Regions from separate parts of the Streptomyces sp. NPDC093094 genome, predicted to be linked through region 1. Evidence: riboswitches for the same ligand, from Rfam matches in the RefSeq annotation. Region 1 holds a riboswitch; the other holds the start of a gene.
What was found. Region 1 has a riboswitch for thiamine pyrophosphate ahead of thiO (glycine oxidase ThiO). Riboswitches for the same ligand answer to the same signal wherever they lie in the genome.

Region 1 (7,198 bases):
ACCCGTCCAACACGACGCGGCTGCCCGGCCTGTACCGGGTCGGCGGCTGGTCGCACCCGGGCGGCGGACTGCCGCACGCGGGCATGTCGGGGGCCCTGGTCGCGGGCCTGATCGTGGAGGGGGCGGACTTCCGGGGCTCTCGGTGAGCGCTGCCGGCGGCCGCTCTCAGTAGCGGTACCGCTCGTCGTACGCGCCGCCCTGGGCCTGGCCGTCGCCCTGGTAGGGGTAGGGCTGCTCCTGCGGGAGCTCGCCGCCGTACTGCTCGTCGGTGCGCTGCTGCGGGACCCACGCCCCGCCGGAGGTGTTCTCGCCGTAGCCGCCGGTGCCGTACTGGTCCTGGCCGTACGCCTGCTGGCCGAACTGCTGCTGGCCGCCGTAGCTGGTGTCGTACGAGGCGCCGCCGTAGGTCTGGGTGCCGATGTACGGGTCGGAGTAGGCGGCGTACTGCTGCTGGCCGGTGGCGTCGTAGCCGTAGCCGTAGCCCTGCTGCTGGGCCTGGCCGGAGTAGGCGTCGTAGCCGTAGGTCTGGTCGGCGCCCTGGGCGGTCGCGGCGTAGCTGTCCTGGGTCTGGTCCGCCGAGGCGTAGGACGTGTCGCCGTATATGCCGTAGGAGCCGGTGTCGTCGGGGAGGGGCTGGGGCTCGTAGACGGCGGCGCTCTCGCCCGCGCCGGGCTCCTGGGCGCGGGCGGGGGTGAAGACGTCGTCGTGGTCGTAGTCGTCGTCCTGGCGGTAGCCGGCGACCGGGCGGTCGTAACCGTCCGTGGCGTGGTCGTCCGCGGAGGCGTCGGACGCCTCCAGGTCGGAGACCTCCAGGGTCGGGTCGCGGTACTCCTCGCCGCGGCCGCGGCGGGGGGCGTCGGAGCCGGGCCGGCTGACCGCCCAGCCCGCCGCGAAGCCGCGGCGGAAGGACATGGTGACGTAGACCTGGCCGATCGCGAAGGCGCAGGCGCCCAGACCGATGACGACGACGGAGGAGATCAGCACACCGGCGACGACGCCGAGGAAGCCCGCGAAGGCGAGCAGCCGCCAGCGCAGCCGTGCCTTGTACTGCAGCAGCACCTCGCCCAGCAGCCACAGCGCGACGACGCCGAACGCGATGTAGAGGACCGTCCAGCCCATGTACGCCCCTCTCCCAGTGACCGCTACGCAGTGTGTCGTAAACCGGTGCGGCGGGTCTAGGCCTGCGGGGGGTGGTGCAGGCCCAGGTTCTCGTAGATTTCCAGGGTCGCCGTGGAGTTGTTGAGCGTGATGAAGTGCAGTCCGGGGACACCCTCGGCCAGCAGACGCGCACAGAACTCGGTGGCGAACTCGATACCGATCGAGCGTACAGCGGCGGGATTGTCTTTGGCTGTGAGGATCCGCTCTTTCAGCTCGGCCGGGATGGCGGCGTTGCTGAGCTGGGGAAGCCGCTCCAGCATCCGGACGCTGGTGACGGGCATCACCTCGGGGATCACCGGCGTCTCGCAGCCGGCGGCCGCCACCCGGTCGCGCAGCCTCAGATAGGACTCCGGCTGGAAGAACATCTGCGTGATCGCGTAGTCCGCCCCGGCGCGGCACTTGTCGACGAAGTGTTCCACGTCGAGGTCCCACTCCGAGGAACGCGGATGCATCTCCGGGAAGGCCGCCACGCCGACGCAGAAGTCGCCCGACTCCTTGATGAGCCGGACGAGTTCGGCGGCGTAGGTCAGGCCCTTGGGGTGGGGCACCCAGTCGCCCATCGGGTCGCCGGGCGGGTCGCCGCGCACGGCGAGCATGTTGCGGATCCCGGCGTCGGCGTACTGGCCGATGATGTTGCGCAGTTCCGCGATGGAGTGGTTGACCGCGGTGAGGTGGGCGACCGGGGTGAGCGTCGTGTCCACGACGATCTGCTGGGTCTCCTTGACGGTGCCCGCGCGGGTGGAGCCGCCGGCGCCGTAGGTGACGGAGACGAAGTCCGGGGAGACCGCCTCGACCCTGCGCAGGGCGCTCCACAGGTTCTTCTCGCCCTTGGGGGTCTTCGGCGCCGAGAACTCGAAGGAGTACGTCGTCTTGCCTGCGGCGAGGATGTCGCGCACGGTGCGTGCGCGATCGGTCCTGGTGGATGCGGTTCCTAGGGCCATACCGGCAGGTTAGCCAGGGGGCGGCGGTCCCCCAACCGGATCACGGAAATTTGCCCGAATTGCCGGAGTCTTGTCCAAGGACTGGACAAGGGGTGCCCGAAATGCCCCGGTCAGGGAGGACGGGCGTCTCGCCATGCGGCCTCAGACCGCCCGCAGCCGCTCGGCGAACTCGGCCGCCGCCGCTCCGGGGTCGTCGGCCTCGGTGATCGCCCGGACGACGACCACCCGCCGGGCGCCCGCCGCGAGCACCTCGTCGAGGTTGCCGAGGTCGATGCCGCCGATGGCGAACCAGGGACGGTCGGTGCCGAGAGCGGCCGTGCGGCGCACCAGCTCCAGGCCGGGGGCGTGGCGGCCCGGCTTGGTGGGGGTGGGCCAGCAGGGGCCGGTGCAGAAGTAGTCCACGCCCTCCTGGACGGCGGCCGCGGCGGCCTCCTCCTCGGCGTGCGTGGAGCGGCCGACGAGGACGTCGTCACCGAGGATCGCGCGGGCCGCGGGGACGGGCAGATCGCCCTGGCCGAGGTGCAGGACGTCGGAGCCGGCGGCGTGGGCGACGTCCGCGCGGTCGTTGACGGAGAACAGCCTGCCGTGCCGGGCGCACGCGTCCGCGAAGACCTTCAGATGCTCCAGCTCCTCGCCGGCCTCCATGCCCTTGTCGCGCAGCTGGACGATGTCCACGCCGCCCGCGAGGACCGCGTCCAGGAACTCGGGCAGATCGCCCTGGCGCCTGCGGGCGTCCGTGCAGAGGTAGAGCCGGGCGTCGGAGAGCCGGGCTCGTGCGGTCGCGGGCATACGTGTGTCCCCCCGTGGTCGGTGGTGCACGGGCCGTGGGCGGACCACGGCCCGTACATCCGGGTGTGCTGGGCTGCTCAGGTCAGACGGCGAGCGCCTGGGCGCGGCGCTTCACCTCCGTGCCGCGATTCTCGCTGAGGGCCTGTGCGGGGGTGCCGGGCAGGCTGTCGTCGGGGGTGAAGAGCCACTCCAGCATCTCTTCGTCGGTGAAGCCGTCGTCCCGCAGGAGCGTCAGGGTGCCGGTGAGGCCCTTGACGACCTTGTCCCCGTCGACGAAGGCGGCGGGGACGTGCAGCGCGCGGTTCTCACCTCGGCGTACGGCGATGAGCTGGCCCTCCTTGACCAGCTGCCGCACACGCGTCACCTCGACACCGAACTGCTCGGCGATGTCGGGGAGGGTGAGCCAGGCGGGGACGAGAGCATCGGTCTTTGCGTCAATCTCGGTCACGGGAACAAGCCTGCCATCCCCCACCGACAGTCGGAAGTCGAGCCCGTCCGCCCGGGCGGACGCGTCACGCCGCCGCCGTCTTCAGCGGCCGCGCCGGGTCCCCGAGCAGACCGGGGTCCATCACCCTGCCCGACTCGATCAGCCGGCGCCCCTGGGCGAGGTCGCGCGGGCGCCCCACCGCCAGCAGGGCGGCCAGCCGGCCCTCCCGCAGCCAGCACACCGACCAGGCCGGGCCCGAGGGGTCGCCGCGCCACAGCAGCGTGTCGGCGTCCGTGTGGTGCCCGGCGTACTGGACGAACCGGCCGAACTGCTCCGACCAGAAGTACGGCACCGGGTCGTAGGCCACCGGGGCCTCGCCGGTCTGCGCGCCGACGATGTTCCCGGCGACCGTGCGCGGGCCCTGCAGGGCGTTGTCCCAGTGGTGGACCAGCAGCCGCTCACCGTAGCGGCCCGAGGGGAAGGAGGCGCAGTCGCCGACCGCGTAGACGTCCGGCGCGGAGGTCCGCAGATGCGCGTCGGCCACGACCTCGCCGTCCGCGCCCAGCTCGATGCCGGAACCGGCGAGCCATCCGGTCGCGGGGCGGGCGCCGATGCCGACGACGACCGCGCCCGCGGGCAGCCGGGTGCCGTCGTCGAGGACGACCTCCCCGGGCTCCACCCGCGCCACGCGAGCGTGGGTGCGCAGTTCGGCGCCGCTGTCGGCGTACCAGGAGGTCATGGGCGCGGCGACCTCCGCGGGCAGCGCCCCGGCGAGCGGCCGGTCGGCGGCCTCCACGACGGTGACCGCGCAGCCCGCCTCGCGCGCGGCGGTGGCGAACTCCGCGCCGATCCAGCCCGCGCCGACGACCACGATGTCGTGCTGCCGGCCGAGGACGGGCCGCAGCCGCTCGGCGTCGTCGAGGGTGCGCAGCAGATGGACGCCGGGCACGCCCTCGGCGCCGGGCAGACGGACCGGTTCGGCGCCGGTGGCCAGGACCAGCACGTCGTAGGGCACCGGCCCCTGGTCGGTGTCCAGCTCGTGGTCGGCGGGGCGTACGCCGAGGGCCTCGCGGCCGAGGTGCAGCGCGATGTCCAGGGCCTCGAAGTCGACGTCGAAGGCGGAGCCCTCGGCGGTGCCGAGCAGGACGGCCTTGGACAGCGGCGGCCGGTCGTACGGCTGATGGGGTTCGGCGCCGATCAGGGTCACCGTGCCGGTGAAGCCCTGTTCGCGCAGCGCGACCGCGGTCTGCACCCCGGCCATGCCCGCGCCGACGACGACCGCGCGCGGCGGCGCTCCCGTGCCCTGGTCCCGGCGCTGAGCCGGCGTCTCCTCGCTCACCTGATCACCATAGACACCTGACATCCCGTCAGTCAGCGGTCCGCTCCCGTGACGTGCTCCACACCCTCGGCGACCTGCTCCACGACGCTCGTCCCGCTGCCCGTCTGCGACTCCCACTGCCAGGTCTCCTCCAGCCGGATCCGTCCGTCGGGCAGTTCCACGACCCGGGACGCACAGTGACCGCCGGACGTCGTGCCGTCCCGTTTGAGCTGGACATACCGAAAGTCCAGCCGGTCTCCTTCCCGTGTTCCCACAAGTCGGCCCCGTACGACGTCGCCGCCCGCGTAGTCGGCCCAGATCTCACCGTCCTTCTCGTGGTAGTCGAACCGGGTACGGGTGCCCACCTGACCTGGGGCTTGGTCGGCGACCGGGGCGAGGGTCAGACCGTCGAGCGAACGGGCCACGGGCGAAGGCTCCCTTACAGACGTGCGGGACCAGCGGTTAGGGTGGTGGCCAACGTAAAGCACTCGCGGGAGCCCGGACGCACCGGGCTGAGAGGGAGGCTGGCCGGCCTCCGACCGTACGAACCTGATCCGGGTCATGCCGGCGAAGGGAGGGGCTGGACGCCCATGTCGCGTACGTCAGACGTCCTCGTCGTGGGGGGCGGCATCATCGGTCTGGTGACGGCCTGGCGGGCCGCGCAGCGCGGTCTCGTCACGGCCGTCGTGGATCCCGAACCGGGCGGCGGGGCCGCCCAGGTGGCGGCCGGGATGCTGGCCGCCGTCACCGAACTGCACTACGGCGAGGAGACCCTGCTCGGGCTGAACCTCGCCTCGGCACGCCGCTACCCGGAGTTCGCCGCCGAGCTGACCGACCTCACCGGACACGGCCTCGGCTACCGGCAGTGCGGCACGCTGGCCGTCGCGCTGGACGCCGACGACCGCGCGTACCTGCGCGAACTGCACGCCCTCCAGCAGCGGTCGGGCCTGGACTCGCAGTGGCTGTCCGGACGGGAGTGCCGGCGCCTGGAACCGATGCTGGCGCCGGGCGTGCGCGGCGGGCTGCGGGTGGACGGCGACCACCAGATCGACCCGCGGCGGCTGGCCGCGGCACTGGTCACGGCCTGCGAGCGGACGGGCGTGGTGTTCCACCGGGACCTCGCCGAGCGGCTCTCCGTCACCGGGGAGCGGGCCACGGGTGTCGTCACCCGCGCGGGCACGCCGCTGGAGGCCGGGCAGGTCGTGCTGGCCGCGGGCAGCCTCAGCGGGCGGCTCGCGGGCGTCCCGGGCGACGTGCTGCCGCCGGTGCGCCCGGTGAAGGGGCAGGTGCTGCGGCTGACGGTGCCGAAGCCGTACGCGCCCTTCCTGAGCCGTACCGTCCGCGCGGTGGTGCGCGGCAGCCAGGTCTACCTGGTGCCGCGCGAGAACGGCGAGCTGGTCGTCGGCGCCACCAGCGAGGAACTCGGCTGGGACACGACGGTGACCGCGGGCGGCGTGTACGAACTGCTGCGCGACGCCCATGAGCTGGTCCCCGGCATCACGGAACTGCCGCTGACGGAGACCCGGGCCGGTCTGCGTCCGGGCTCCCCCGACAACGCGCCGCTGCTCGGCCCGACCGGGCTGGACGGCCTGCTGCTGGCCACCGGCCACTACCGCAACGGCGTCCTGCTCACCCCCGTCACCGGGGACGCCATGGCCCATGTGCTCACCACCGGTGAACTCACCGCCGAGGCCCGCCCCTTCACCCCGAAGCGATTCGCACTCACGGAGCAGCCCGTATGAACATCTCGGTCAACGGCGAGCGTCGGCAGATCGAGCCGGGAACGGCTCTCGACACGCTCGTGAAGTCCCTCACCCCGGCACCCTCCGGTGTGGCCGCCGCGCTCAACGAGACCGTCGTCCCGCGGACGCAGTGGGCGGCCACCGCGCTCGCCGACGGCGACCGCATCGAAGTTCTCACCGCCGTCCAGGGAGGCTGACCCATGGCCGACGATCCGTTCGTTCTCGGCGGTACGACGTTCAGCTCCCGGCTGATCATGGGCACCGGGGGCGCGCCCAGTCTCGACGTGCTGGAGCGGGCGCTGGTGGCGTCCGGGACGGAGCTGACCACGGTCGCGATGCGGCGGGTGGACCCCTCGGTGCACGGCTCGGTGCTGTCGGTCCTCGACCGCCTCGGGATCCGGGTGCTGCCGAACACGGCGGGCTGCTTCACCGCCGGCGAGGCCGTGCTGACCGCCCGGCTGGCCCGTGAGGCGCTCGGCACCGACCTGGTGAAGCTGGAGGTCATCGCCGACGAGCGCACCCTGCTGCCGGACCCGATCGAGCTGCTGGACGCGGCCGAGACCCTGGTCGAGGACGGTTTCACGGTGCTGCCGTACACCAACGACGACCCGGTGCTCGCCCGGAAGCTGGAGGACGTGGGCTGTGCGGCGGTCATGCCGCTGGGCTCGCCGATCGGGTCCGGGCTCGGCATCCGCAACCCGCACAACTTCCAGCTGATCTGCGAGCACGCGCGTGTGCCGGTGATCCTGGACGCCGGGGCCGGCACGGCGTCGGACGCGGCGCTCGCGATGGAGCTGGGGTGTGCCGGGGTGATGCTCGCCTC
Region 2 (7,198 bases), on a different contig from region 1:
CCGTTAGAGTCCGGAACTCGACGTGGGGACGGACGCCCCGCGAACGGCGTACACCCCCGTACACCCCGTGTCCCCCCGCACGGGCAGCACCCTCGCCTTCGGGAGTGACCCCTTGGCCACGGTTGACACCACCCCCGCCGGACCTCATGCACCCCCCGCCCCTGCCGGGATCCTCACCAGACCGCCCGAACAGCCGGTCCCGCCCGGAGCGCGGGCCCCGCACCCGGCCACCACGCTCATCGGCTCCGTCCAGCGGGCGATGCGCCTGCTGGAGTGCACCGCCGGGCACGAGCACGGGGCCCCCGCCAAGCAACTGGCCCGGGAGACGGGCCTGGCCCTGCCCACCGCCTACCACCTGCTGCGCACCCTGGTCCACGAGGGCTATCTGCGGCGCGACAAGGGGCTGTTCTTCCTCGGTGAGGCGGCGGAGCGGCTGAGCAGCAGCGGAGCGAAGCAGAAACGTCGCAGCACGGTGGTCGAGGCGCTCGCCCAATGGCGAGATTCCATCGGTGTCCCGGTGTACTACGCCCAGTACCGGGACGGCGAGATCGACGTCGTCTGCGTCTCGGACACCCCCGGCAACCCGGCCGTCGTGGAGTGGGCCGACTTCCGCGAGACCGGGCACGCGCACGCCATCGGGCAGTGCCTGCTGTCCCAGCTGGGACAGGACGCCCGGCTCGACCACCTCGAACGCTACCCGGTGCAGCCGATCACCCCGTACACGGTGCGTGACCGGGCGTCCCTGCTGCGCCGGATGGACCGGATGGGGCGCATGGACCTGGTGGTCGAGCGTCAGGAGTACGCGCTGGGCACCGTGTGCGCGGCCGTTCCGATCACCGTGGGCAGCGCGGCGGCCACGATGGCCATCTCCCTGCCGACCCAGCACTCCGGACGGCTGCTGCCTGCGGCGCGGCAGCTGCAGAGCGAGGTCGGGCGTCTTCTGGGATCCCTCGCGATCTCTATCAGTATCTGAAAACTCACTCCTTGTGATCTGGTGTGCACGTTGAGCAAGATGCCACCAGGATCAGAGGTTCATTCCCGGCCAGTCGACGGCAATAGACGGGGTAGGCGATGCGCGAGTCGGTGCAGGCAGAGGTCATGATGAGCTTTCTCGTCTCCGAGGAGCTCTCCTTCCGGATTCCGGTGGAACTGCGCTACGAGACCTGTGATCCCTATGCCATCCGTCTGACCTTTCATTTGCCCGGTGACGCACCGGTGACCTGGGCGTTCGGGCGGGAGCTGCTCATCGACGGCGTGGGCCGGCCGAGCGGGGAGGGCGATGTACGGGTCGCGCCCGTGGAGCCGGAGTCCCTCGGCGAGGTGCTGATCCGGCTCCAGGTCGGCAGCGACCAGGCGCTGTTCCGCTCCTCCACGGCGCCGCTCGTGGCCTTCCTCGACCGCACCGACAAGCTGGTGCCGCTCGGTCAGGAGACCTCGCTCGCCGACTTCGACACCCACCTCGACGAGGCCCTGGACCGCATCCTGGCCGAGGAACAGAGCGCCGGCTGAAGCGTTCGCCGACCACGGTGCCGTAACGCTTCACCAGGCGGCCGACGCGGCCCTCGGCGGCGCGTTCACGGCCGCGGCCCGGGCTGCGGCCGCGGGGTGCCGGCGGACCGGGCACGGCCCGTGCCCGGCTGCTTCCGGCGCCCCCGCCCGTCTCGGCTCGGCATGAGCGCCCCGGCCTGCCGGGCTCAGCGATTGCGGCAGCAGCCCTGCTTCAGCTCGATGCCTGCAGCAGCGGCGGCCCCGCCCGGGCTCAGCGCTTGCGGCGGCGGCCTCGGCCCGCGCGGGCCCCTACGGCTGCCGGGCCCGGCTGGGCGCCTGCGGGCGACATGGCGGGACGGTCGGCGGAGACCATCAGCGCGGCCAGCGCGGTGGTGACGGGAACGGATGCGACCAGGCCGATCGAGCCGACCAGGGTGCGCACGATCTCCTGCGCCACCAGTTCGCTGTTGGCGACCGCGCCCACGCTGCTCTGGGCGATCGAGAAGAGCAGCAGCAAGGGCAGGGCCGCGCCCGCATAGGCCAGGACGAGCGTGTTGACGACCGACGCGATGTGGTCGCGGCCGATGCGGATACCCGCCCGGTACAGGCCGCGCCAGCCCATCGTGGGGTTGGCCTCGTGCAGCTCCCAGACCGCCGACGTCTGGGTCACCGTCACATCGTCCAGCACACCGAGCGAACCGATGATGATGCCGGCCAGCAGCAGACCGCTCATGTCGATCGACGGGTACAGCCCGTGGATCAGGCCGGTGCTGTCGTCCGTGTTGCCCGTGAGGGCGGCCCAGTCCATGAACCACGAGCCGAGCACACCGATCAGCAGCAGCGAGAGCAGCGTGCCGAGCACGGCCACCGATGTCCGCGCGGACAGGCCGTGACAGAGATAGAGCGCGACCAGCATGATGGCGCTCGCCCCGACCACCGCGACGACCAGGGGGTTCGAGCCCTGCAGGATCGCCGGCAGGACGAAGAAGTTGAGCACCAGGAAGCTGATGGCCAGGGCGACCAGCGCCATCACCCCGCGCATCCGCCCCACGAGGACGACCGCGAGCGCAAAGATGCCGGCGAGCACTGCCAGCGGCAGACGCCGGTTCACATCGGCGACGGAGTACTGCAGGTCCTTCGGAGCGGAGGGCTCGTAGGCGACCACGACCTCCTGGCCCTCGTGCAGCTGCCGGGACTGGTCGGGCTGGACGATCTCGGTGAACGTGCGCCCGCTGTCCTTGCCGGAGTCGACACGGATCGTCGCCCGCTTGCAGTCGCCGTTCGCCTGCTGCTGAGCCGACGACCCCTCGGCGGTGGAGGTGTCTCCGGTCGGGGGGACACCGGAGGCGTTGACCGACTTGCAGTCCACCTGCACGACCTCGGTGACCGTCGCCTGCTCCGTCTGCCGGTCGAAACCGACACCGGTGCGCTCGTGGCCCGGTGCCCCACCGGGCCACAGCACGGCGAGGCCCACCACGACCGCGGCGGCGAACGGGACCAGGATCGCCGCGATCACCTTGCGCAGATGCTTGGACACCGGTGTGGCCGGCCCATGGCTGTGGCTGTGCGAGTGCCCGTGCCCGCTTCCCTGCCCGTGCCCGCCTTCGGCGCCGTGTCCGCCTCCGTGTCCGGTGCCGCCTCCGTGTCCGGTGCCGCCTCCGTGTCCGGCGGCGCCTCGACGGCCGGTACCGCTGTCGTGTCCGCCGCCGTGGCCGTGGTCGCCACCGGGCCCGTCCCCCGAGTCGTGGCCGGGACTGTCGCCGTATCCGCCACCGGAGGTGTCTCTGGCGGCGCGCGCCTCACCGTGGCCGGGCTGACGCCCATGACGGCGCGGTTCGGGCGGTGGAAACGAGGGCTGCTGTGTCGTGGTCACCGGCCGATCATCGCAAGAACGGCAGGGGCCCCCTGTTCACCGCGCCAGAGTTGCCGCTAGCGTGGAGGCACCTTTGTACACGCGGGAGCTCGGAGCACCGGGCTGAGAGGGCGCTGACCTCCGTCTTCGCGATGTTTCACGTGGAACACGACGTGTTCCACACGAAACACCGGAAGACGGTGAACGCTGCGTCGACCGCCGAACCTGTTACCGGGTAATGCCGGCGTAGGGAGTAGGTCTCATGACCAGCAAGGACGTACGCACGCCTGCCTCCACGCAGCCGCAGACCTCCGTGGTCTCCGACAGCGATGACGTCAGGAAGTCCATCGGATGGCACAAGGCGTATGTCGAGGGCTCACGCCCCGATATGCGCGTGCCGGTTCGTCAGGTGCACCTCACCAACGGCCAGTCGGTCACGCTGTACGACACGTCGGGCCCTTACACCGATCCATCCGTCGAGACGGACGTCCGCAGGGGCCTGGCGCCGCTGCGGGAGAACTGGATCATCGCCCGCGGAGACACCGAGGAGTACGCGGGCCGCCCGGTCCGTCCCGAGGACGACGGCCTCAAGCACACCTCGCCGCGTGGCGGTCTGCGCAACCTCGACGCGGTCTTCCCGGGGCGCCCCCGGCTGCCGCGCCGGGGCCGTGACGGACAGGCGGTCACCCAGCTCGCCTACGCGCGCCGGGGCGAGATCACGCCCGAGATGGAGTACGTGGCCATCAGGGAGAACGTTTCGCCCGAGGTGGTGCGCGAGGAGATCGCGGCGGGCCGGGCCGTGCTGCCCGTGAACGTCAATCACCCGGAGATCGAGCCGATGATCATCGGCAAGCGGTTCCTGGTGAAGGTCAACGCCAACATCGGCAACTCCGCGGTGACGTCCTCCATCGAGGAGGAGGTCGAGAAGATGACCTGGGCGACCCGCTGGGGTGCCGACACGGTCATGGACCTCTCCACCGGGCGCAACATCCACACCACCCGTGAGTGGGTGCTGCGCAACTCCCCCGTGCCCATCGGTACGGTTCCGCTCTACCAGGCGCTGGAGAAGGTCGACGGCCGCGCCGAGGAGCTGACCTGGGAGATCTACAAGGACACGGTCATCGAGCAGGCCGAGCAGGGCGTGGACTACATGACGGTCCACGCGGGCGTGCGCCTGCCGTACGTGCCGCTGACGGCCAACCGCAAGACGGGCATCGTCTCGCGCGGCGGCTCGATCATGGCCGCGTGGTGCCTCGCGCACCACAAGGAGAGCTTCCTCTACGAGAACTTCGAGGAGCTCTGCGAGATCCTCGCGGCGTACGACATCACGTACTCCCTCGGTGACGGCCTGCGCCCCGGTTCCATCGCGGACGCCAACGACGAGGCCCAGTTCGCCGAGTTGAGGACGCTCGGGGAACTCAACCGGATCGCGAAGCGTTTCAATGTTCAGACGATGATCGAGGGCCCGGGCCATGTCCCGATGCACAAGATCAAGGAGAACATCGACCTTCAGCAGGAGATCTGTGATGAAGCTCCGTTCTATACGCTCGGCCCGCTGACGACGGACGTCGCGCCCGCGTACGACCACATCACCTCCGGTATCGGCGCCGCGATGATCGCCTGGTGGGGCACGGCCATGCTCTGCTACGTCACCCCCAAGGAGCACCTGGGTCTGCCCAACCGGGACGACGTGAAGACGGGCGTCATCACCTACAAGATCGCCGCGCACGCCGCCGACCTCGCCAAGGGGCACCCGGGCGCACAGGAGTGGGACGACGCGCTGTCCGACGCCCGGTTCGAGTTCCGGTGGGAGGACCAGTTCAACCTGGCCCTCGACCCGGACACGGCCCGGGAGTTCCACGACGAGACCCTTCCGGCCGAGCCCGCCAAGACCGCCCACTTCTGCTCCATGTGCGGGCCGAAGTTCTGCTCGATGAAGATCTCCCAGGACATCCGCCGTGAGCACGGCGGCACCAAGACGGAGATCGAGCAGGGCATGGCCGAGAAGTCGAAGGAGTTCGCGGCGGCGGGCAACCGCGTGTACCTGCCGCTCGCGGACTGACCCCGCCGCGGGGGACGGGCAGGCCAGGCCGCGGATGTCGGCCGGCTGTACGTCCGGCCCGGGCCGCCGAAGCCGTCGGTGGCCCGGTGCACGGCGTGCGTTCCCGGTCGGGGAACGCACGCCGGGTCAGTCCGGCTGGTGCTCGGGCCCGCCGAAGTCCGGGCTGCTGAAGTCGGGACTGGTGTAGCTCGGCCGGGGACCCGCCGCGGGACCCTCACCGGGGCTGGTGAAGCCCGGGCGCCCGTAGCCGAGGTGGGGGATACGGCTCGTGCGCGCGGGCTGCGTGGTGCGGGGCAGGGTGACGGGGCCGGACGCGGTGAGGGCATCGCGCAGGAACGGCAGGATGCCTCGCTCCACCAGGGCCTCCCGCCATGCCTCCCTGGCCTGGTCCAGCTCCCCGCCCGGATCGCCGTAGAGGCCCGTTTCCGGTGAGGGCCTGTTGCGCAGGGCGGTGAGCAGCAGACCGACGGCGGCGACCAGGATCGCGACGGCCGTCACGGCGCCGAACACCCACCCGGTCGTCAGCAGGGTGTCACCGAACGACTGGTCCGGATCGAGCACCTTGAGGAGGTAACCGACGAGCAGGAAGATCACGGCGGCGGTTCCGGCGAGGACGGGCGCCAGGACCGCGACGACGGCGACGGCCCCCGCTCCGGCGGTCTCGGTGACCTCGCCCATGGCGGAGGCGAGCCCCACCGTGCTCGCGCCGGGGTCGGCGGAGCCGGACTCGCGCACGGACGCCGGAGTGGAAGGCGCCGGCCGACGCAGTTCCTCGCGGACCTTCACATAGTGCTGGTACTCGGTCGCGGCGGCTGCCGTGATCAGGGCGGTGGCGCCGAGCGCCATGGTGCGCAGTTGTTCCGAGGTGAGCCGCTGGCCGGCCGCGGCCGGCTCCGGACGGTGTGGGGAGGAGCGCAGCGCCTCATCGAGGATCCGCTCGTATTCCTGGCGGTCCTCGCTCAGCAGGTGCTGCGGAACGCTGTTCATGTGCATCCCCCGATGCTCCGTAGGGCTTGGGGCTCGCACGCTGACGAGCCGTCGGGCAGAAACGGAGGGGAGCCTGCTACGGATAAGCCGATGGTAGAGCGGCAAAGGCACACGGTGACAGGGGGTTTGCAGAAATTGGCCCCCGGCCCGCGTCCGTCACCGGCCGGACATGCGACGAGAGACGCCTGTCCGGTGAAAGCTCACTTGTCCAGGGGGAGTTGCTGCACCAGAAGCTTTCCGGCCATGGTCACGCCGCCGTCCATGGCGATGGCGAGACCGTCGGCGTAGACGTGCGGCCCTTCGATCACGGGGCCTGAGGTGTCCTCGCCCTCCTCGTTGCCGACCTCGCCCAGGAGGTAGGGGATGGGGCTGTGACCGTGGACGATGCGGGTGCCCCCGTAGGTGTCGAGCAGCGAGCGCACGGCGTCCGCGCCGCCCTCGTCACGGAAGGAGAAGCGCTTGGTGAACTTGCGGAACAGATCCCAGACCTCGTCCGCGTCGTTGCGCGTGATGGTCTCGCGGACGGTGTCGTTGACCTCTTCGATGGAGTTTCCGTAGTCGAGGTAGGCGGTGGTGTCGGAGTGCACGAGCAGATGGCCGTCGACCTCCTCCAGGGCGTCGAGGCGGGACATCCACTGCAGGTGATGGTCCTGGAGGCGGTCCATGTCGGTCTTCTGGCCGCCGTTGAGCAGCCAGGCCGCCTGGAAGGTGGCGGTGCCCGCACCGGAGTTGACGGGGGTGTCGCCGAACCGCTTGGCGCCGAGGAGCAGCAGCTCGTGGTTGCCCATCAGGGCCTTGCAGTAGCCGCC

Region 2: linked by a shared signal. The riboswitch ahead of thiC (phosphomethylpyrimidine synthase ThiC) and the one ahead of thiO (glycine oxidase ThiO) in region 1 are both predicted to bind thiamine pyrophosphate.

The regions. Positions count from the first base shown of each region.
Region 1 is NZ_JBIVOX010000011.1:219,737-226,934, forward strand. Features, by position in the region: gene ACIQGV_RS24610 (phytoene desaturase family protein) at 1-146, shown strand, start outside; gene ACIQGV_RS24615 (hypothetical protein) at 166-1,119, opposite strand; gene metF (methylenetetrahydrofolate reductase [NAD(P)H]) at 1,176-2,099, opposite strand; gene thiE (thiamine phosphate synthase) at 2,241-2,888, opposite strand; gene ACIQGV_RS24630 (Rv2175c family DNA-binding protein) at 2,971-3,336, opposite strand; gene ACIQGV_RS24635 (NAD(P)/FAD-dependent oxidoreductase) at 3,401-4,576, opposite strand; gene ACIQGV_RS24640 (hypothetical protein) at 4,687-5,058, opposite strand; TPP riboswitch at 5,114-5,226, shown strand; gene thiO (glycine oxidase ThiO) at 5,224-6,375, shown strand; gene thiS (sulfur carrier protein ThiS) at 6,372-6,572, shown strand; gene ACIQGV_RS24655 (thiazole synthase) at 6,576-7,198, shown strand, end outside.
Region 2 is NZ_JBIVOX010000005.1:31,970-39,167, reverse strand. Features, by position in the region: gene ACIQGV_RS11275 (IclR family transcriptional regulator) at 113-973, shown strand; gene ACIQGV_RS11270 (SsgA family sporulation/cell division regulator) at 1,072-1,509, shown strand; gene ACIQGV_RS11265 (YibE/F family protein) at 1,760-3,361, opposite strand; TPP riboswitch at 3,433-3,610, shown strand; gene thiC (phosphomethylpyrimidine synthase ThiC) at 3,603-5,402, shown strand; gene ACIQGV_RS11255 (hypothetical protein) at 5,529-6,395, opposite strand; gene ACIQGV_RS11250 (metallophosphoesterase) at 6,590-7,198, opposite strand, start outside.